3 regions of the Streptomyces sp. NPDC052064 genome follow, and region 2 is predicted to be linked to each of the others. Evidence: riboswitches for the same ligand, from Rfam matches in the RefSeq annotation. Region 2 holds a riboswitch; each other region holds the start of a gene.
What was found. A riboswitch is a leader RNA that binds a small molecule or an ion and turns the genes downstream of it on or off. The one in region 2 is predicted to bind cyclic di-AMP.
Positions count from the first base shown of each region.

Region 1: linked by a shared signal. The riboswitch ahead of ACZ6TU_RS02500 (C40 family peptidase) and the one ahead of ACZ6TU_RS18685 (M23 family metallopeptidase) in region 2 are both predicted to bind cyclic di-AMP.
Region 3: linked by a shared signal. The riboswitch ahead of ACZ6TU_RS34690 (M23 family metallopeptidase) and the one ahead of ACZ6TU_RS18685 (M23 family metallopeptidase) in region 2 are both predicted to bind cyclic di-AMP.

Region 1 is NZ_JBVJJE010000001.1:535,375-542,432, reverse strand. It holds gene ACZ6TU_RS02505 (SLAC1 family transporter) at 1-491, opposite strand, end outside; gene ACZ6TU_RS02500 (C40 family peptidase) at 603-1,772, opposite strand; cyclic di-AMP (ydaO/yuaA leader) riboswitch at 1,781-1,953, opposite strand; gene pcrA (DNA helicase PcrA) at 2,244-4,748, shown strand; gene ACZ6TU_RS02490 (M23 family metallopeptidase) at 4,799-6,451, opposite strand; gene ACZ6TU_RS02485 (esterase/lipase family protein) at 6,557-7,058, opposite strand, start outside.
Region 2 is NZ_JBVJJE010000006.1:338,279-345,336, reverse strand. It holds gene ACZ6TU_RS18695 (tyrosine-protein phosphatase) at 1-553, opposite strand, end outside; gene ACZ6TU_RS18690 (alpha-galactosidase) at 734-2,809, shown strand; cyclic di-AMP (ydaO/yuaA leader) riboswitch at 3,127-3,281, shown strand; gene ACZ6TU_RS18685 (M23 family metallopeptidase) at 3,286-4,218, shown strand; gene ACZ6TU_RS18680 (DUF6250 domain-containing protein) at 4,414-5,130, shown strand; gene ACZ6TU_RS18675 (SGNH/GDSL hydrolase family protein) at 5,276-6,061, shown strand; gene ACZ6TU_RS18670 (SDR family oxidoreductase) at 6,380-7,058, opposite strand, start outside.
Region 3 is NZ_JBVJJE010000016.1:31,282-38,339, reverse strand. It holds gene ACZ6TU_RS34700 (M16 family metallopeptidase) at 1-1,189, shown strand, start outside; gene ACZ6TU_RS34695 (M16 family metallopeptidase) at 1,186-2,574, shown strand; cyclic di-AMP (ydaO/yuaA leader) riboswitch at 2,767-2,930, shown strand; gene ACZ6TU_RS34690 (M23 family metallopeptidase) at 2,944-3,729, shown strand; gene ACZ6TU_RS34685 (GntR family transcriptional regulator) at 3,917-4,612, shown strand; gene ACZ6TU_RS34680 (HPr family phosphocarrier protein) at 4,786-5,067, opposite strand; gene ACZ6TU_RS34675 (bifunctional acetate--CoA ligase family protein/GNAT family N-acetyltransferase) at 5,246-7,058, shown strand, end outside.

The DNA.
Region 1 (7,058 bases), on a different contig from region 2:
GCCGCCGACTCGGCCGCGGCGAGCGTGGCGCCGAGCACGGCGAGCCCCTGCGTGGCCATGCAGCGCGCGAACACCGTCCCGGGCCTGCGTCGCTCCCCGTCCTGCGCGGGGAGGACGAGCGGCACGGGCCAGAGCAGTACGGCCAGTACCAGCAGTGCCGCGGCCAGAGACTGCGAGCCGGCCGCCGAGAAGCCGGTACCGAGGACGGCCGTCGCCGCCACCGTGGTGAGGGCGGTCGTCGCCACGGTGTCCAGAAGGCCCGGCACCCCCGCGTACGCCCGCCACCTGCCGCCGGCCGGCAGCAGCCGCAGGGTGAAGTCCGCGGCGAGCATCAGCCAGGCCGCGCAGGCCAGGCCGAGGGCGACGCGGGAGAGGACGTCGTACCCCGCCAGATCCAGACCGACCGCCAGGGTGCCGGTCGCCAGCACGGCGGCACTCGCGGACGGCGCGCGCTGCGCCCACCAGGCGGTGGAGGGGGAGGGGCCGGACATGGGGCCGATGCTAGGAGGCGCCGCGCGCGTTACCGGCGGGGCACGCGCGCGGGCGCCTCAAAAACGCGCGAGCGCCCTCACGCGCGCGTGCCCTCAGTGCCGTACGGGCCCTCAGGCCGGCCGCACCACGCTGTGGATCGACGACTCGCCGTCGTAGTAGATCGACTCCTCGCGCACGTAGGTGCCGGGCTTCGGGGCGTGGATCATCATGCCGTTGCCGATGTAAATGCCGACGTGGGTGATGTCGTCGTAGAAGAAGATCAGGTCACCGGGCTGGGCGGCGGCCAGGGAGACCGTGGTGCCGGCGTTGACCTGGTCGTAGGTCGTGCGTGGCAGGGTGACGCCCGCGGCCTTCCACGCGGCCTGGGTGAGGCCGGAGCAGTCGTAGGAGCCGGGGCCGACGGCGCCCCAGACGTACGGCTTGCCGATCTGGGCGCGGGCGAAGGCGAGCGCCTTCTCGGCCTTGGTGGCGTACGAGGAGTCGGCCGGGGCCGTCGAGGAGGAGGACGAACCCGACGACGAGGACGAACCGCTCTGCTGCTGCTGGGCGGCCTCCTCCTGCGCCTTCTGCTGCGCGGCCTGCTGCCGGGCCAGCTCGGCGGCCTTGCGGGCGGCCTCCTGCTGCTTCTCCCTCTCGATCGCCGCGAGCCGCGCCTTCTCCTCGGCGGTCAGCTTCGACAGCAGTTCACGCGCGTCGGCGAGCTTCCTCTGGACGGTCGCCTTGGCCGTCTTCAGGTCGCCCTGCGTATCGGTGAGCGTCTCGAGGCTCTCGGTGGCCTCCTGACGCTTCTTCATCGTCTCGGACTGCTGGGTGACGTAGTTGTCGACCGCGACCTTCTGGCGGCCGGTCATCCGGTCCATCAGCTGGGTCTGGTCGAAGTAGTCCTGCGGGGTGTCCGCGAGCAGGAACGTCGCCGTGTCCGGGGCGGAGGCGCCGGTGCGGTACTGGGCGGCGGCGAAGGAACCAAGTTCCTCCCGGGCCTCGTTGAGCTTCTGGGTGCGCTTGGCGACGTCGTCGAGGAGGGTGTCGACGCGCTTGCGCTGCTTGGTGGTCTTCTCCTTGGCCGAGTTGTACTTGTCGGTCGCCGACTCGGCCTGGCGGTACAGGTCGTCGACCTTCTTCTCGACTTCCTCGAGACTCGGCTTGTCGTCGGCCTCGGGGGCGGCGTTGGCCGACTGGGACAGCAGGGCCACGGATGTGAGGGCCGCCGTTGCGAGGGCGGGGGTCCGTATGCCTGCGACGCGCGTACCCGCGGGACGCGACTTGCGGTGCGACGCCAAGGGAGGCGACTCCTTCCATGCTCCGCCTACCGGGTTAGCTGTCGGGTTCGGGCGGGTACTTCGGAAGGGTTGCCCTACGGCCATCTCCGTGAAGGAGGCGGGCCGATTCACCCCAAAGTTCTCGGTTGGGTCCCCGGCTCCGGCTGCCGCTGCGGCACACCGGACTCGGCGGAGGCCGCGCGGCCCGGCGACGTTCGCCGGTGGGGGTCGTGCGGCCTGCCCGCACGGTAGCCAACTCGTGTGGCCCTTGTGAAGGTTGATGGGTGATATGCCCGATACATTTTCGTGACCTTATCCCAGAGCGTCGCCGATAGTGATCGATCTCGGGGGGTTGGTCACGAGTCGTCCATGAATGTGACGGCCGTAGCAACCTGTGATCATGTGGCGATGCAGGGTGACGAGGGGGTCCGTTCGGTGATGTTCTCAGGGCGGCGGCGGGCTGTCAGTGGGGCGCCCTAGACTCGGAGAGCGATGAGCAGCCTCTTTGACGACAGCTTCCTGGCGGACCTCCAGGCCCAGCGGGGCCCCGCGGACGAGCCCCCGCCGCCACCCGAGGACGATCACGTACCGGAGCCGGTTCCGGACGATCTGTTCGGCGGGAAGTTCGACGTGCCCCCGGACCGGGACGCCTACTACCGCGACGGCGCCCCGCGCCCGGTGGTGGACACCGCCGCCCTCCTGGAGGGGCTGAACGACAACCAGCGCGCCGCCGTCGTCCATTCCGGTTCCCCGCTGCTCATCGTGGCAGGCGCCGGGTCCGGCAAGACCCGCGTGCTCACGCACCGCATCGCCCACCTGCTCGCCGAGCGGGGCGCGCACCCGGGCCAGATCCTCGCGATCACCTTCACCAACAAGGCCGCGGGTGAGATGAAGGAGCGCGTCGAGCAGCTCGTCGGCCCGCGGGCGAACGCGATGTGGGTGATGACCTTCCACAGCGCGTGCGTGCGCATCCTGCGGCGCGAGAGCAAGAAGCTCGGCTTCACGTCCTCCTTCTCGATCTACGACGCCGCCGACTCCAAGCGCCTGATGGCCCTGGTCTGCCGCGACCTGGACCTCGACCCCAAGCGCTTCCCGCCGAAGTCCTTCAGCGCCAAGATCAGCAACCTGAAGAACGAGCTGATCGACGAGGAGGACTTCGCCGCCCAGGCCTCCGACGGCTTCGAGAAGACCCTCGCCCAGGCCTACGCGATGTACCAGTCGCGGCTGCGCGAGGCGAACGCCCTCGACTTCGACGACCTGATCATGACGACGGTCAACCTGCTGCGCGCCTTCCCGGACGTCGCCGAGCACTACCGCCGCCGCTTCCGCCATGTGCTGGTGGACGAGTACCAGGACACCAACCACGCCCAGTACGCCCTCGTCCGGGAGCTCGTCGGCACCTTTGAGCACCCCGTCGACGTACCGCCGGGCCCGGACGACGTCCCGCCCGCCGAGCTGTGCGTGGTGGGTGACGCGGACCAGTCGATCTACGCCTTCCGCGGCGCGACCATCCGCAACATCCTCCAGTTCGAGGAGGACTACCCGGACGCGACGACGATCCTGCTGGAGCAGAACTACCGCTCCACCCAGACGATCCTCAGCGCGGCCAACGCGGTCATCGAGCGCAACGAGTCCCGCCGCCCCAAGAACCTGTGGACCAACGCGGGCACGGGCGCCCAGATCACCGGCTACGTCGCCGACACCGAGCACGACGAGGCGCAGTTCGTCGCCGACGAGATAGACCGGCTCACGGACGCCGGCGAGGCGAAGGCCGGTGACGTCGCCGTCTTCTACCGCACCAACGCCCAGTCCCGTGTCTTCGAAGAGATCTTCATCCGCGTCGGCCTGCCCTACAAGGTCGTCGGCGGCGTCCGCTTCTACGAGCGCAAGGAGGTCCGGGACGTCCTGGCCTACCTGCGCGTGCTGGCCAACCCGGAGGACTCGGTGCCGCTGCGCCGGATCCTCAACGTCCCCAAGCGGGGCATCGGCGACCGCGCCGAGGCGATGATCGACGCCCTCGCCCAGCGCGAGAAGATCAGCTTCCCGCAGGCACTGAAGCGCGTGGACGAGGCATACGGCATGGCCGCGCGCTCCACGAACGCCGTCAAGCGGTTCAACACACTGATGGAGGACCTCCGTACGATCGTCGAGTCCGGCGCCGGACCGGCCACCGTGCTGGAGGCCGTCCTGGAACGCACCGGGTACCTCGCCGAGCTGCAGGCTTCCACCGACCCGCAGGACGAGACCCGGATCGAGAACCTCCAGGAACTCGCCGCCGTCGCCATGGAGTTCGAGCAGGAGCGCGGCGAGGACACGGTGACACCAGGGGCTGCCGCCCCGGGGGGCACGCTGTCCGACTTCCTCGAACAGGTCGCGCTGGTCGCCGACTCCGACCAGATCCCCGACGAGGAAGACGGCGACGGCGTCATCACGCTGATGACCCTGCACACCGCCAAGGGCCTGGAGTTCCCCGTCGTCTTCCTGACCGGCATGGAGGACGGCGTCTTCCCGCACATGCGCGCCCTCGGCCAGACCAAGGAGCTGGAGGAGGAGCGGCGCCTGGCGTACGTCGGCATCACGCGCGCGCGGGAGCGGCTGTATCTGACGCGGTCCACGCTGCGCAGCGCCTGGGGCCAGCCGTCGTACAACCCGCCCTCACGGTTCCTGGAGGAGATCCCGCCGGCGTACCTGGAGTGGAAGCGGACGGGGGCGACCGCGCCCGCGTCCTCCGGGCCGGTCTCCGGGGTGGCGGCCTCGCTGTCGTCGTCCCGCTCGCGTTCGTCGGCGTCGGGCGCGTCCGGTTTTTCCACGCGCCGGACCTCCGAGAAGCCGGTCGTGGGGCTGGCGGTCGGGGACCGGGTCACGCACGACCAGTTCGGGCTCGGGACCGTCGTGGCGGTCAAGGGCACGGGCGCGAACGCCGAGGCGACGATCGACTTCGGGGACACCAAGCCGAAGCGGCTGCTGCTGCGGTACGCGCCGGTGGAGAAGCTGTAGCCGTATGAGACCAGCCCCCGTTCGCCGAACGGGCGGGGGCTGCCCGGACGTTACGTCGGGTCGATGCCGTGGCTGCGCAGCCACGGGAGCGGGTCGATCGCCGAGCCGCCGGCCGGGCGCACCTCGAAGTGCAGGTGCGGGCCCGTCGAGTTGCCGGAGTTTCCGGAGCGCGCGATCGGATCGCCGGCCTTCACGGTCGTACCGGAGGGGACCGTGTAGGTGGAGAGGTGGCAGTACCACGTCTCCGTGCCGTCCTTCGCGGTCAGGATCAGCATGTTGCCGTACGCGCTGTTCCACTGGGTGCGGACGGTGCCGTCGGTCGCGGCCATCACGGTCGTGCCGTACGAGACGGGGAAGTCGATGCCGCTGTGCAGGGACATCCAGTTGATGCCGGACTGGCCGTAGGTGGCGCTGAGCCCGTGCCGCGCGACCGGCAGGGCGAACTTGGGGCGGAGCCTCTCCTTGCGGGCCGCCTCCTCCGCCGCCCGCTTGCGCTCGGCCGCCTGCTGGGCCTTGAGGTCGATGCGCTCCTGCGTACGGCTGGCCCGGTCGGCGAAGTCGTCGGCGCCGGCGGCGAGGCTCTGGAGCTGCGTGTCCAGCTTGTTGTTGGCGGCGGCCGGTTTCACCGGCTGCGCGTCCGCCGCGGTCGTCTGCGCCTCCACGGCGCCGTCGTCGGTGAGGCTGCCGACGGAGGCGGCGGCGATCCCCGCGACGCCCATCACACACGCCGAGGGCACCGCGATGGTCAGCAGCGCCGAGCGCTTGGGGGGCGTACGGCGGCGGGAACGGGATCCGGCGCGCGAGGCCGCCCGTGAGGCGGCGCGCGTGCCGACCTCTTCCTGGTCGTCCAGGAGCGGGGTGACGGTGGGCAGTTCGCCGGTGGGGGCCGGCTCGCCGCCGTCCGAGGCGGGGTCGTGGTAGGCGGCCCCGGCGGCTTCGTCGTAGGCGACCTGCTCGAACGTCGCGGTCTCGTGCTGCTCGAAGGTTTCGCCGTGCTGCTCGTACGCCTCGGGGGCCGGTGTGGCGGCGCCGTCGGTGTTCCACTGCGTGGCGTCGTAGGCACCGGTGTCGAAGGCCTGCGTGCCCCATTCCCACTGCTGGGTCTGGTCGGCCGGATTGCCGGACTGGTCGGGCTGGAGCCAGGCGCCGGCGTCCCACTGCCCGGTGGCGTCCGGGGAGGTGGCCTGCGGCGGGATGACCGAGAGCGGCTGTTGCCCGGTCGTCCAGGTCGTCGTGTCGTAGACGCCGGTGTCGTAGGAGGCGTGGTGCTGGGCCGCGTACGCGTCGTAATGCGGGTTCTCGTGTGTGCCGGTGGGCCAGTGGCCGGTGTCGTACCTGCCCGTGTCGTGGCCGCTGCCCGGCATGTCGCCGAAGAGGGGATCGGTGGCGAAGGTCGCGGTGGTGTGGCCGGTGGCGGCGAAACCGGCGCCGTCGGTGCCCGTAGTGTCAAATCCAGTGGCGGCGTGGTCGCCGTACGTGGTGAAGTCGCCGTACTGGGCTTCCTGGGTGCCGTACGACGCGTAGTGCGCCGAGTCGGCGTCGGAAGCCGGAGCCGGGGTCATGGTCCCCGACGGGTGACGGTCGTCCACCAACTTCTCTTTCGCCTCGACAACAGGGGCTGCCAGAGCAGTGCGGCGACTGTACCCGGCGGTACGCGGGCACGACAATCTTCGGCAGGTTTCGCACGCGCAGGAAACGGGCATTCGGCCGTGTTTTGGCGGACTGCGGGCACGGGCTTGGCCCTGTGTTCGAAGTTTGTTCGAGATTGATCGGTGCTTCGACGTTGTGTGCCGGCTGTATGACGAGTCTCAGGCCACCGTCAGACCGCCGGTGCGGCCGGCGGACGGTTCACCCGGGCGAGCCGTGTCGAGAACCTGCCGTATTCCGTTGGCGACGGCGGGGTGTACGGGCAGGGCGAGATGACCGATGCCGGTCACCCGCACGTTCTCAACCGTGAGATCGGGATGGTCGATGCAGGCCGTCTCCAGCGGATCCATCACGTGGTCCAGGTCGCTCCAGAAGCTGACGAAGTGCGTACGGCAGCCCGGGGCCGGCCGAGTGAGCTCCTCGAGCACCGGTGAGCCGGGGCGCATCTGGCGCACGATGGGGTGCGCGTTGGCCAGGGGCACTACTCGGGTGCCCGAGTGCGGCGTGCCGAGGGTCACGAGGGTCCGCACGCGCGTGTCGCCACCGAGCCGCTGCACGTAGTAACGCGCTATCAGGCCGCCGAGGCTGTGCCCGACGACGTCGACCTGCGGGGCGCCGGTGCGCTCGCAGACCTCCTCTATGTGCCGACCGAGCAGCTCGGCC
Region 2 (7,058 bases):
CGTCGAGGATCGCCTCGCGCTCGACACCCAGGGCGAGCAGCGTCACCGCGATGGACAGGCCCGCGCGGTCCTTGCCCGCCGCGCAGTGCATCAGGGCGGGGACGCTGTCCTCGGCGAGCGCACGCAGCACCTGGGAGTGCTCGGCCGTGCGGTGCCGGATGATCGTGCGGTACGAGGCGATCATCCGGTCCGCCGCCTTGCCGTCCGAGAGGATCGCGCGCAGCTGGTCCAGGTCGCCGTCGCGGACCATCCGCCAGAACTCGGCGCCGTCGGCCGGGTCGCTCAGCGGCAGGTTCACATTGCGCACGCCCGGCAGCTCGACGTCGGGCCCTTCGAGCTTCTGGTCGGCCGCGTTGCGGAAGTCGAAGATCGTGTGCAGGCCCAGGGTGGTCAGGAAGGCGGCGTCCTCCCCGGTCGCATGGGCGAGGTGGCCGCTGCGGAACAGCATCCCCTGCCGCACCCGCCGTCCGTCCACGGTCGGCAGTCCGCCCACATCCCGGAAGTTGCGCACTCCGGCCAGCTCGGGCTCGGTCGACGGGACCTGCTGTGTCACGAGGGCTCCTCCCCTTCGGCGCCGCCGGCGCGGCTCGTCGACGGGCATCACCCGACGATACGACATGCCCTGCCTGGGGCAATGAGTTGTCCACAGGCGTTGCCCGGAGCACCCGGAGCCCTCGATGATGTTGGGGCCTGGTCGCGCCTGGTCGGGCTTGTACGAATCTGTGAGGGCTTGATGCTGGACATCTCCGAAGACGGTCGTACGTGGGTGCTCTCGGGTCCGGCCAGTAGTTACGCCGTCCATGTCACCGACCGCGACGAGCTGCTGCACCTGCACTGGGGCCCCCGGATCGGCCTCGCCGACGCCGAGGCCCTCGCCGTCCGGCCGCTGCCGGACTACTGGCCTTTCGAATCCCCGCTCGACGGGCGCGAGGAGTATCCGGTCGAGGGCGGCCCCCGTTTCGTCCGGCCCGCCCTGTCCGTCCGCACCGCGGAGCGGCGCGGCACCGAGTGGACCTACGCCGGGCACGACGCCGAGGCCGACGAGCTGCGGCTGCGCTTCCGCGACGGTGACCTGACCATCACGCTGCACTACCGGATGCGCTCCTCGACGGACGTCGTCGAGCGCTGGGTGACCCTGGACAACCACGGACCCGCCGTCGAGGTGCTGCGCGCCGACTCCGCCACCTGGACCCTGCCCGACCGCGACACCTGGCGGCTGTCCCAGCTGCACGGCCGCTGGGGCGCCGAGTCCCGGCTGGAGCGCTCCGTCCTCACCCACGGCGAGAAGGTCATCGGCAGCCGCCGCGGCCACACCGGTCACCAGCACCTGCCGTGGGTCGCGCTCGACACCGACGCGACCGAGGAGAGCGGGGAGGTCTACGGTTGCGCCCTGGGCTGGTCCGGGTCCTGGCGGATCGCCGTGGCCCAACTCCCGGACGCGCGCGTGCAGATCACCGGCGGGGCGGGGTACGACGACTCGGGCCTGCTGATGCTCGGCACGGGGGAGTCGTACACGACCCCCGTCTTCGCCGGGCTCTGGAGCGACGGTGGCTTCGGCGGGGCGAGCCGCGCCTGGCACGCCTACCAGCGGGCGTACGTGATCCCGGACGCCGACCAGGACCGGCCGGTGCTGTTCAACTCCTGGGAGGCCACCGAGTTCGACATCTCGGAGGAGCAGCAGCGGGCGCTCGCCGAGCGGGCCGCCGCCATGGGCGTCGAGCTGTTCGTGGTCGACGACGGCTGGTTCGGGGCGCGCACCAGCGACCGGGCCGGGCTCGGCGACTGGACCCCGAACCCCGACCGCTTCCCGGGCGGCCTCAAGCCGCTCGCCGACCACGTGCACGGCCTCGGCATGCGGTTCGGGATCTGGGTCGAGCCGGAGATGGTCAACCCGGACAGCGACCTGTACCGCGCGCATCCGGAATGGGTGCAGTATCAACCGGGACGAAAGCGTACAGAGTTCCGCAATCAGCTCGTACTGAACCTGGCTCGCGAGGATGTCCAGGAGTACCTCTGGGAGCGGCTCGACGGTCTCCTCTCCAGCGCCCCGATCGACTACGTCAAGTGGGACTTCAACCGCTGCTTCACCGACGCCGGCTGGCCGGACGACCCCTACCCGCAGCGGCTGTGGGTCGACCACGTCCACGGCCTGTACGCCCTGCTGGACCGGCTGCGGGTCGCCCATCCCGGGGTGGCCTTCGAGTCCTGCTCGGGCGGCGGCGGCCGGATCGATCTCGGCGCGCTGAGCCGCACGGACCAGGTGTGGACCTCGGACAACACCGACCCGCTCGACCGGCTCGCCATCCAGTACGGCTTCAGTCAGATCCATCCGGCACGGGTCATGGCCGCCTGGGTCACCGACAGTCCGAACGCCATGCTCAACCAGCGGGCCAGTTCCCTGCGGTTCCGGTTCGTCAGTGCCATGGCCGGGGTGCTCGGGGTCGGTGGCGACCTCACGAAGTGGACGGAGGCGGAGCTCGCCGAGGCGCGGGACTGGGTGGAGCTCTACAAGGAGATCCGGCCTGTGGTGCAGCGCGGCGACCTGTACCGGCTGCGTCCGCCGGAGGGCGGCCTGAGCGCCGTGCAGTACGCCCTCGGCGACGAGGTTGTCGTCCTCGCCTGGCTCCAGGCGCAGCGCTACGGCGAGCCCGTTCCGGCGCTCCGGCTGCGGGGCCTCGACCCCACGGCATCGTACGAATGCCTCGAAACGGGCGAAGTTCACCGGGGTGCCGTGCTGCTCCATCACGGGCTGCGGGTCGGCCTGCGCGGAGATCTGGACGCCACCGTCGTCCGGCTTAAGCGTAAGTAGCCGTTCTGCCCGAATAGGGAGCGCTTTGGTTATTTCGACATAACGTGCCCCGATCGTAAAGGAAACGAGGTCGGGGTGCGTGAGCATCGTCATATTCGTGACGATGTGTTGTTGCCATGTGCACGTAATTTTGGTGCTGTTCAGGGGCATTGAGGAAAGCGGGAGATCGGAAATCCACGCTCCGTGACGGAAAATGTGCCGATGCGTCAAGAAAAACGCTGTCACAGGCAACCGCAAGCTTGTCCCTTTGCGTCTTGGTCGCTTACGTTCCACACCAATCCGGACGGACGCCTAATCCTGCCGCCGCCCGGAGCCCCACACACTGACCCGACGTACGGCAGGAGCGGGGGACCCACAGGTAAGACGCCTGTTCCGGTTCCCGGAACGGCTTGGGGTTAAGCCGCGCCTCGGCGCGGCCGGGCATCTCCAGCCCGCACCCGACAGCTCACCTCGCAGGCGACGGAGAGGAATTCGCCATGCCCGCGAAGGGTAAGCACCGCCGCCCGAAGACCCAGCGTTTCACCCGCTCCATCGCCGTCGCCGGAACCGGCGGGGCGGCTCTCGCCCTTCCGCTCATGGGGGCCGCCGGTGCCCACGCCGCCACCCCGCAGTCGGCTCCGGAAAAGGCCGTCCAGTCCGCTCCGGTCGCCGAGAAGGAGGCCGCCGAGAAGGCCACGGGCGCCCGCACGTACACCGTGCAGGCCGGTGACTATCTCGCGAAGATCGCCGACGATCAGAACGTCAGCGGCGGCTGGAAGAAGCTCTACTCGGACAACCGGGACGCCGTCGGCGACGACCCGTCGCTGATCCACCCGGGCCTGAAGCTGTCGATCGGCAAGAAGGCGGCGGGCGAGTCCAAGTCTTCGTCCCCGTCCTCGTCGAAGTCCTCGGCCCTCAAGCCGTCGAAGCCCTCGGCTTCCAAGTCCTCGGCTTCGAAGTCGTCCGCCTCCGGGTCGTCCTCGAAGCCGGCTGCCGCCAAGCCGGCCGCCGCGACCTCCAGCGGCTACAGCCTCCCGGTGGACGGCGCCACCGTCGGCACCCCGTACCGCATGTCCGGCAGCATGTGGTCCAGCGGCTACCACACCGGTGTCGACTTCGTCGTCCCGACCGGCACCTCGCTCAAGGCCGTCGGCGCGGGCACGGTCGTCTCCGCGGGCTGGGGCGGCGCGTACGGCAACCAGGTCGTCATCAAGCTGAACGACGGCAACTACGCGCAGTACGCCCACCTGTCCTCGCTCTCCGTCTCGGCCGGCCAGACCGTGAGCGCCGGACAGCAGATCGGCCTCTCCGGTGCCACCGGCAACGTGACCGGACCGCACCTGCACTTCGAGATCCGCACCACGCCGGACTACGGCTCGGACGTGGACCCGGTCGCCTACCTGCGCTCGCACGGCATCTCCGTCGGCTGACCGACCGCACGACCACCTGCCTGACACGCGACCGTTGGCCGGACCCCGATCCCCGGGTCCGGCCTTCGGTGTGTGCGCACCTTCCGGTCATCCCAAGGGATCGACAGCGGGCGGCAGTTGGGAGACAGTGATCCCGTCCGGAGCGCAAGCGCTTTCTAGAGCCTTCCAGGCGGATCCCCCAAGGAGACGTGTCCCGTGCCGACCACTCGCAGAGCGTTCGCAGCCCTGTCCGCCGGAGCCGCCCTGACGGCCCTCGTTCCGACGGGCGCCGCGTACGCCGCGCCCCGGCACCGCCGCCTCGTCGCCCACGACGACTTCTGCCACGGCCTCGCCCAGTGGGCGACCGAACTCCAGGGCGGCGGCACCGTCACCGCCTCTCGCGGCGTTCTGGAGATCGACGTGCCGAGCGGGGCGACCGTGTGGTTCAGGCGGCGGCTCGAAGGCCCTTACGTCCTCGAGTACACCGCCACGCCTGTCTCCGAGGGCGGGGTCAACGACCGGGTCTCGGATCTCAACAACTTCTGGAACGCGACCGACGTGCGCTCCCCGGGCGACCTCTTCGCCACGCCGCGGGGTGGGGCGCTGGAGGAGTACGACCACCTGACGACGTACTACTCCGGTTACGGCGCCAACTACAACACCACGACCCGGCTGCGGCGGTACGTCGGCGAGCCCGGCGTCCGGCCCTTGATCTACGACTACACCGAGCCGCTGCTGGTCCCCAACGAGCCCAATCGGGTCCGGATCGTCTCCGACGGCTCGACGGTCAGGTGGTGGAACAACGGGCGCCTCGTCTTCGACTACGCAGACCCGCGGCCGTACACCGGCGGGCACTTCGCCTTCCGGACCGTGTGGAGCCACTTCCGGATCACGGGCTTCCGGGTATGGCGACTGACTCCCCAACATCGCTGACGGGTGACGTATTCCGGAGTTGGCGAACACTTTGGGAGTGGCTTATCTCACCGCCCGTCAACCCCTGCCTACGGTCGCGTAGGTCACATTGGAGGGTGAATCATGAGCGGCTGTGGCAGACGATTCGAAGAGTGACAGCAGAGCAGTGATCGGGTCGTACGTGGCGGTGGGGGACAGCTTCACCGAGGGCGTCGGTGATCCCGGCCCCGACGGGGCGTTCGTCGGCTGGGCCGACCGGTTCGCCGTCCTGCTCGCCGACCGCCGGCCCGAAGGCGACTTCCAGTACACCAACCTCGCCGTGCGCGGGAAGCTCCTCGACCAGATCGTGGCGGACCAGGTTCCGCGGGCCGCCGAAATGGCCCCGGACCTCGTCTCGTTCTGCGCCGGGGGCAACGACATCCTCCGGCCCGGTACCGACCCGGACGAGGTGGCCGAGCGTTTCGAGCGGGCCCTTGTGCGGCTCACCGCCGTGGCCGGCACGGTGATGGTGACGACCGGGTTCGACACCCGTGGGATGCCCGTGCTCAAGCACCTGCGGGGCAAGATCGCGACGTACAACGGGCATGTCCGGGCCATCGCCGACCGGTACGGCTGCCCGGTGCTCGACCTGTGGTCCCTGCGCAGTGTCCAGGACCGCAGGGCATGGGACGCCGACCGGCTGCACCTGTCGCCCGAGGGGCACACGCGGGTGGCGCTCCGTGCGGGGCAGGTGCTCGGGCTGGAGGTTCCGGCCGACCCGGAGCAACCGTGGCCACCGCTGCCGGCGCGGGGGCCGCTTGAGGTTCGGCGGGACAATGTGCACTGGGCGCGGGAGTTTCTGGTGCCGTGGATCGGACGGCGGCTGCGTGGGGAGTCGTCGGGGGATCACGTGACGGCCAAGGGGGCTCTGTCGCCGGAGGACATCAGGATGCGGATCGCTTCGGTGGCGTAGGGGGACGGGTGCGGGTGCCTGCGGCGGCCTGCGGGGGTGCGGTGCGGGCGCCTGCGGCGGCCTGCGCGGGTGCCGTGCGGGTGCCTGCGGCGGCCTGCGCGGGTGCGGTGGGGTGCGCGTAGCGCCTTCGCGGTGGTGGTGGGTCGGGGCCGCGCCGGGGGGTGTCCGTCCTCGGAACGGCGCGATGGGGTCGAGTACCGACTGACTGTCCGCTGACGCGCCAACCGCTGCGGGCGGACACCCCCCGACACGTCCCCTTCTCGCCGTCGGCGGGTGCGGGCCCGTCGTGGCCGCCCTGGTGAGCGCGCCGCTTCGCGCTCAAGCTCCCACCGCGAGGAACTGGCGGGCGCCGCGCAACGTGGTGTGCAGCTTGCGCTGGGTGGCGCGGCTGTCGAGGCGGACGTCGAGGGCCCCGGGGAGCGCGCTTTCGGCCCGCAGGCCCACGGGCAGCCGGGAGACGTCGAGCCCGTCGCGCCTGGCTACAAGGGTTCCGAGCTCGTGGCGGCTCACGGCGTCGGACCCTGCCAGATGGTGTACGCCGTGTGCGTCGCAGCCCGCGAGTTCCAGCAGGGCGGCGGCCAGGTCGGCCACATGGACGGGACAGCGGACGTCGTCGGTGAACAGGACGCCGTTTCGGGTACCGGCCACGAGGTCGTGCACCATGCGTACGTGCACGGACTGCCGGTCGCCGATGATCAGCGAGGTGCGAGCGACAACGGCATCCGGGTGTACGAGGCGAACCCCTGTCTCCGCTGCGGCCTTGGCCGCGCCGTAGGGGGTGACAGGATCGGGCGGGCAGTCCTCGTCGTAGTGGACGCGTGCGCCGGAGAACACTGCGTCGCTGGATACATGGACCAGGCGGCAGCCGTACTTCACCGCAGCCATCGCCATGCGGACAGGGCCCTCGGCGGTGACCGCCCAGTCGGATTCGCTGCTCGTCGCGTTGACGACGAGGCGCGGGCGGACCTCAGCCCCGACTGCTTCGACGCGCTGGGGG
Region 3 (7,058 bases), on a different contig from region 2:
TTTCGAGCACCTGATGTTCCAGGGTTCCGCCCAGGTGAAGGGCAACGGCCACTTCGAGCTCGTCCAGGGCGCGGGCGGCTCGCTGAACGGCACCACCAGCTTCGAGCGGACCAACTACTTCGAGACCATGCCCGCCCACCAGCTGGAGCTCGCCCTCTGGCTGGAGGCCGACCGCATGGGCTCCCTGCTGGCCGCGCTCGACGACGAGTCGATGGAGAACCAGCGGGACGTCGTCAAGAACGAGCGCCGGCAGCGCTACGACAACGTTCCCTACGGCACCGCCTTCGAGAAGCTGACCGCCCTCGCCTACCCGGAGGGCCACCCCTACCACCACACCCCGATCGGCTCGATGGCCGACCTGGACGCGGCCACCCTGGAGGACGCCCGCGCGTTCTTCCGCACTTACTACGCGCCGAACAACGCCGTGCTCTCCGTGGTCGGCGACATCGACCCGGAGCAGACCCTGGCCTGGATCGAGAAGTACTTCGGCTCCATCCCCGGCCACGACGGCAAGCCCGCGCCCCGGGACGGCACGCTGCAGGAGATCATCGGCGAGCAGCTGCGCGAGGTCGTCGAGGAGGAGGTCCCGGCGCGCGCCCTGATGGCCGCCTACCGGCTGCCGCACGACGGCACGCGCGCGTGCGACGCGGCCGACCTGGCCCTCACCGTCCTCGGCGGCGGCGAGTCCTCCCGCCTGTACAACCGCCTCGTACGGCGCGACCGTACGGCCGTGGCGGCCGGCTTCGGCCTGCTGCGGCTCGCCGGGGCGCCCTCCCTGGGGTGGCTGGACGTGAAGACCTCCGGTGACGTGGAGGTCCCGGTCATCGAGTCCGCCATCGACGAGGAGCTCGCCCGGTTCGCCGAGGAGGGCCCCACGGCCGAGGAGATGGAGCGCGCCCAGGCCCAGTTGGAGCGCGAGTGGCTGGACCGGCTCGGCACGGTCGCGGGCCGCGCCGACGAGCTGTGCCGGTACGCCGTTCTCTTCGGCGACCCGCAGCTCGCCCTGACCGCCGTGCAGCGCGTGCTCGAGGTGACGGCCGAGGAGGTCCAGGAGGTCGCCAAGGCCCGCCTGCGGCCCGACAACCGCGCGGTGCTCGTCTACGAGCCCGTCGCCGACGAGGCCGGCGCCGACACCACCGAGGACACCGCAGCCGCGGCCATGAACGAGAACGAGGAGGCGGCCAAGTGACCGAGCTCGCCACGATGGACTTCCACCCCCGGCCGCAGGCGGGCGAGGCCAAGCCGTGGGCCTTCCCGGCCCCCGAGCGCGGCACGCTCGGCAACGGGCTGACGGTGCTGCGCTGCCACCGCCCCGGCCAGCAGGTCGTCGCCGTGGAGGTGCTGCTGGACGCACCCCTGGACGCCGAGCCGGCCGGCCTCGACGGCGTGGCCACGATCATGGCCCGGGCCTTCTCCGAGGGCACCGACAAGCACTCCGCCGAGGACTTCGCCGCCGAGCTGGAGCGTGCCGGCGCCACCCTCGACGCACACGCCGACCACCCCGGCGTCCGGCTCAGCCTGGAGGTGCCGGCCTCCCGGCTCGCCAAGGGGCTCGGCCTGATCGCCGACGCGCTCCGGGCACCCGCGTTCGCGGACAGCGAGGTCGAGCGGCTGGTCCGCAACCGCCTCGACGAGATCCCGCACGAGCTGGCCAACCCCGGCCGCCGTGCCGCCAAGGAGCTCTCCAAGGAGCTGTTCCCGGCGGGCTCGCGCATGTCGCGGCCCCGCCAGGGCACCGAGGAGACGGTCGCCGCGATCGACTCCGCGGCCGTACGCGCCTACTACGAGAAGCACGTCAGGCCCGCCACGGCCACCGCCGTGGTCGTCGGCGACCTCACCGGCATCGACCTCGACGCCCTGCTCGGCGACACGCTGGGCGCCTGGACCGGCTCCGCGGCCGAGCCGCGCCCGGTACCGCCGGTGACCGCCGACGACACGGGCCGGGTCGTCATCGTGGACCGCCCCGGTGCCGTCCAGACGCAGCTGCTGATCGGCCGTATCGGCCCGGACCGGCACGACCGTGTGTGGCCCGCGCAGGTGCTCGGCACGTACTGCCTCGGGGGCACCCTCACCTCCCGCCTGGACCGTGTGCTGCGCGAGGAGAAGGGCTACACCTACGGGGTGCGGTCGTTCGGCCAGGTCCTCAGGTCCGCCCCGGACGGGACCGGTGCCGCGATGCTCGCCATCAGCGGCTCGGTGGACACGCCCAACACCGGCCCCGCCCTCCAGGACCTCTGGACGGTGCTGCGCACCCTCGCCGCCGAGGGGCTGACCGACGCCGAGCGGGACGTCGCCGTGCAGAACCTGGTCGGCGTGGCGCCGCTGAAGTACGAGACGGCGGCGGCCGTCGCGAGCACACTGGCCGACCAGGTCGAGCAGCACCTGCCGGACGACTACCAGGCCACGCTGTACCGGCAGCTCGCCGCGACCGGCACCGTGGAGGCCACCGCGGCGGCCGTCAGCGCCTTCCCGATGGACCGTCTGGTGACCGTCCTCGTCGGTGACGCGACGCAGATCAAGGGCCCGGTCGAGGCCCTGGGCATCGGCGAAGTCTCGGTCGTCGCCGCCGAGTAGGCGCACGCGCGCGCAGGGGCCCTGGTTGTCTTCTAAGGCACCAGGGCTCCTTTATGCCCGAATTAGTGCGGAGGTTGCCTGTCTGCCCTGTGGGATGCGCTACAAAAACCGGGATCCGTTTGGGAATTGAAAGTGGCCCCGCTTAGGTTCGTCCGGGCTGTTCGTCAGGCAGTGCGCCGCACCCGCGGCACCGGACAGTCATCGCCGAGTCCCCGTACGGCGCGAGCCAGGGGAGCCGGGGACCCAACGCAGTCCCTGGGGTGAATCGGACGCCCGCGCGAGCCGCGAGGGGGTCCGTAGGAGACCTTCCTGCTCCGAACCCGTCAGCTAACCCGGTAGGCGAGAAGGAAGGAAAGGACCAGCCACTCCATGGCGTTCACCCGCGCCACCGGGAAGCACCGTCGTCCCAGCCGTATGCAGCGCGGCACAGCCCGCGCGGCGGGCGTCGCGGCCCTCGCCACCACCGGCGTCATCGGCACCGTGGCCGCCCCGGCCTTCGCCGCCGAACCCGCCGCCGAGCAGACCGGTCTCACCCCCGTCGTCACCATGGGCGACACCGTGGCCCAGCAGATCGACGCCCAGGCCGCCGCTCAGCAGCAGGCGGCCGAGGAGGCCGCCGCCAAGAAGAAGGCCGAGGAGGCCGCCCGCAAGCGGGCCGCCGAGGCGGCCAAGGAGGCCAAGGAGGCAGCCGAGAAGGCCCGCGAGGCCAAGGAGCGTGCCGCCCGCGAGGCCGAGCGCAAGCGCCTCAACACCTTCGTGCCCCCGATCTCCGGCTCGTACGTCTCCACCGGCTACCAGGCCAGCAGCGGCCTGTGGTCCTCCGGCAGCCACACCGGCGTCGACTTCCACGCCGCCAGCGGCACCTCCGTCCACGCGGTCGGCAGGGGCACGGTCGTCGAGGCCGGCTGGGGCGGTTCCTACGGCAACCAGATCGTCATCAAGATGAACGACGGCACCTACACCCAGTACGGCCACCTGTCGTCCATCAGCGTCTCGGTGGGCCAGCAGGTCACCCCCGGCCAGCAGATCGGCCTGTCCGGGGCGACCGGCAACGTCACCGGCGCGCACCTGCACTTCGAGGCCCGTACGAGCCAGGAGTACGGCTCCGACATCGACCCCGTCGCCTACCTCCGCTCGCACGGCGTGAGCGTCTGACGGCGTAGCACACCGCTTCCCGAGGCCCCGGCTCCCCGAGCCGGGGCTTTCGGCGTTTGTGACGCCCGACTGTCCAAAAAATATCCATGGATTCCGGTCCGCCGTCGGAAATTCCGGCTCATTGCAATAGAGTCACGGAACACGCGTCACTCGTCGACGTTTCACGGGGATTAAACGGAGGTCGGTCATGCGTATTCCCGCGCACTCGGTGTGCACGGCCATCCGGGACGACATCGTCGCGGGTGTCTACGAGCGCGGCAGCCGGCTGACCGAGGAACTCCTCGCCCGCCGCTACGGTGTCTCGCGCGTCCCCGTCCGGGAGGCCCTGCGCACCCTGGAGGCCGAGGGCTTCGTGGTGACCCGGCGACACGCGGGCGCGTGCGTCGCCGAACCCACCGAGCAGGAGGCCGCCGACCTGCTGGAGATGCGGATGCTGCTGGAGCCGCTCGGCGCCGCCCGCGCCGCCCAGCGCCGCACCGAGGCCCATCTGAAGGTCCTGCGCGGCCTGGTCAGGCTCGGCCAGGAGCGCGCTCGCCGGGGCAACAGCGACGACCTGCGCTCCCTGGGCGGCTGGTTCCACGAGACGCTCGCGCAGGCCTCCGGCAGCCCCGCGCTGACCTCGATGCTCACCCAGCTCCGCCACAAGATCGCCTGGATGTACACCGTCGACGCGCCGGCCGGTCCCGTGGAGTCCTGGACCGAGCACGGCGCGATCGTGGACGCGGTGGCGCGCGGTGACAGCGAGCGCGCGCGGGCGGTCACGGCGCTGCACGCCGAGCGCGCGACGGCCGCGCACCGGTTGCGTTTCGGCTCCGCCGGGGAGCGGGCCGAGCGTGTGAGGAACTCGCAACATCCCGTAAACACGGCGAGCCTGCGGCATTAACACGGGAGCCGTATACAAAGAGCAGGTAATTCGCGGGGGATTATTTCTGCTGCCCGAGAACGGGAAATCAACGACCCGCGACCGGAAATGGCGAAGGGCTCGCCCGATGAATTCGGACGAGCCCTTCAGGGTGCACCGGAACAGAGCGCTCCGGATCAGGCGCGAAAGAATGCTCAGACGGTCTCGGGCAGTTCCTCGAGACCCTCCGAGACCAGCTTCGCCAGCCGGTCCAGGGCGGCGTCCGCACCCTCGGCGTCGGAGGCGAGGACGATCTCCTCGCCGCCCTGGGCACCGAGGCCGAGGACGGCCAGCATGGAGGCCGCGTTGACGGGGTTGCCGTCTGCCTTGGCGATCGTCACCGGGACGCCTGCGGCCGTGGCGGCTCGGACGAAGATGGAGGCGGGGCGGGCGTGGAGGCCCTCGGCCCAGCCGACGTTGACGCGGCGCTCAGCCATGTGTTGCTGCCCTTCGGTTTTCAGGGTTGTCTAGACCAGTTTCCCATATCGTGAAGCTGCGCCGGAGCGGTCCTGATGTCCCGCCCCGGGGTGCCGTCGGATCGCGGCCTCGACCCGACTGACGACCTCCACAGACTGCCTCGCGCCGCTGTCGGACGCTAGCCGTACTCTGGGGCCCATGCAGACCTCGCCGGACCGGCACGAGTATCCCGCCCACTGGGAAGCCGACGTGGTGCTGCGCGACGGTGGCACCGCGCGCATCCGGCCCATCACCGTTGATGACGCCGAGCGCCTGGTCAGCTTCTACGAGCAGGTCTCCGACGAGTCGAAGTACTACCGCTTCTTCGCGCCGTACCCTCGCCTGTCCGCCAAGGACGTCCACCGCTTCACGCACCACGACTTTGTGGACCGGGTGGGACTCGCGGCCACGGTGGGCGGCGAGTTCATCGCCACCGTACGCTACGACCGGATCGGCGCGGACGGAACGCCCGCGTCCGCACCTGCCGACGAGGCCGAGGTCGCCTTCCTGGTGCAGGACGCCCACCAGGGCCGGGGCGTCGCCTCCGCTCTCCTCGAACACATCGCCGCCGTCGCCCGCGAGCGCGGCATCCGCCGTTTCGCCGCCGAGGTGCTGCCCGCCAACAACAAGATGATCAAGGTGTTCACGGACGCCGGGTACACCCAGAAGCGCAGCTTCGAGGACGGCGTCGTCCGTCTGGAGTTCGACCTCGAACCCACCGACCGCTCCCTCGCCGTGCAGTACGCGCGCGAGCACCGTGCCGAGGCGCGGTCCGTGCAGCGGCTGCTCGCGCCCGGCTCGGTCGCCGTCATCGGCGCGGGACGCACACCGGGCGGCGTGGGCCGCAGCGTCCTCGGCAACATCCGCGACGCCGGGTACACCGGCCGCCTCTATGCCGTGAACAGGGCACTTCCCGAGGGGCAGAAGGAACTCGACAGGGTGCCCGCCCACCGCTCGGTGCGGGACATCGACGGCCCGGTCGACCTCGCGGTCGTCGCCGTGCCGGCCGAACACGTCCCCGAGGTCGTCGCCGAGTGCGGTGAACACGGCGTGCAGGGGCTGGTCGTGGTCTCCGCCGGATACGCCGAGAGCGGCACCGAGGGGCGCGAACGCCAGCGCGCCCTCGTGCGGCACGCGCGCACGTACGGCATGCGGATCATCGGGCCGAACGCCTTCGGCATCATCAACACCTCCCCGCGGGTACGGCTCAACGCCTCCCTCGCCCCCGAGACGCCGCGCCCGGGCCGGATCGGCCTGTTCGCCCAGTCCGGCGCCATCGGCATCGCCCTGCTGTCCCGGCTGCACCGGCGCGGCAGCGGTGTCACGGGCGTGACCGGCGTCTCCACCTTCGTCTCCTCCGGCAACCGGGCCGACGTCTCCGGCAACGACGTCCTCCAGTACTGGTACGAGGACCCCGACACCGACGTCGTCCTCATGTACCTGGAGTCCATCGGCAACCCCCGCAAGTTCACCCGCCTCGCCCGCCGGACCGCCGCCGCGAAGCCGCTGGTCGTGGTCCAGGGGGCCCGGCACGGAGCGGCCCCCCAGGGGCATGCCGTACAGGCGACCCGGCTGCCGCACGCGACCGTCTCCGCGCTGCTGCGACAGGCCGGTGTCATCCGGGTCGACACCATCACCGAGCTCGTTGACGCCGGGCTGCTCCTCGCCCGCCAGCCGCTGCCGGCCGGGCCCCGGGTGGCGATCCTCGGCAACTCCGAGTCGCTCGGCCTGCTGACGTACGACGCGTGTCTCGCCGAGGGGCTGCGGCCGCACCCTCCGCAGGACCTGACCACGGCGGCCTCCGCCGCGGACTTCCACACGGCCCTGTCTCGGGCGCTGGCCGACGACCGATGCGACGCGGTGGTCGTCACCGCCATACCGGCGGTGGGGGAGGGCTCGGTCGCGGACGCGGCCCTCGCCGACGCGCTGCGCTCCGCGGCGGCCGCCGCCCCGGCCAAGCCGGTCCTGGTGG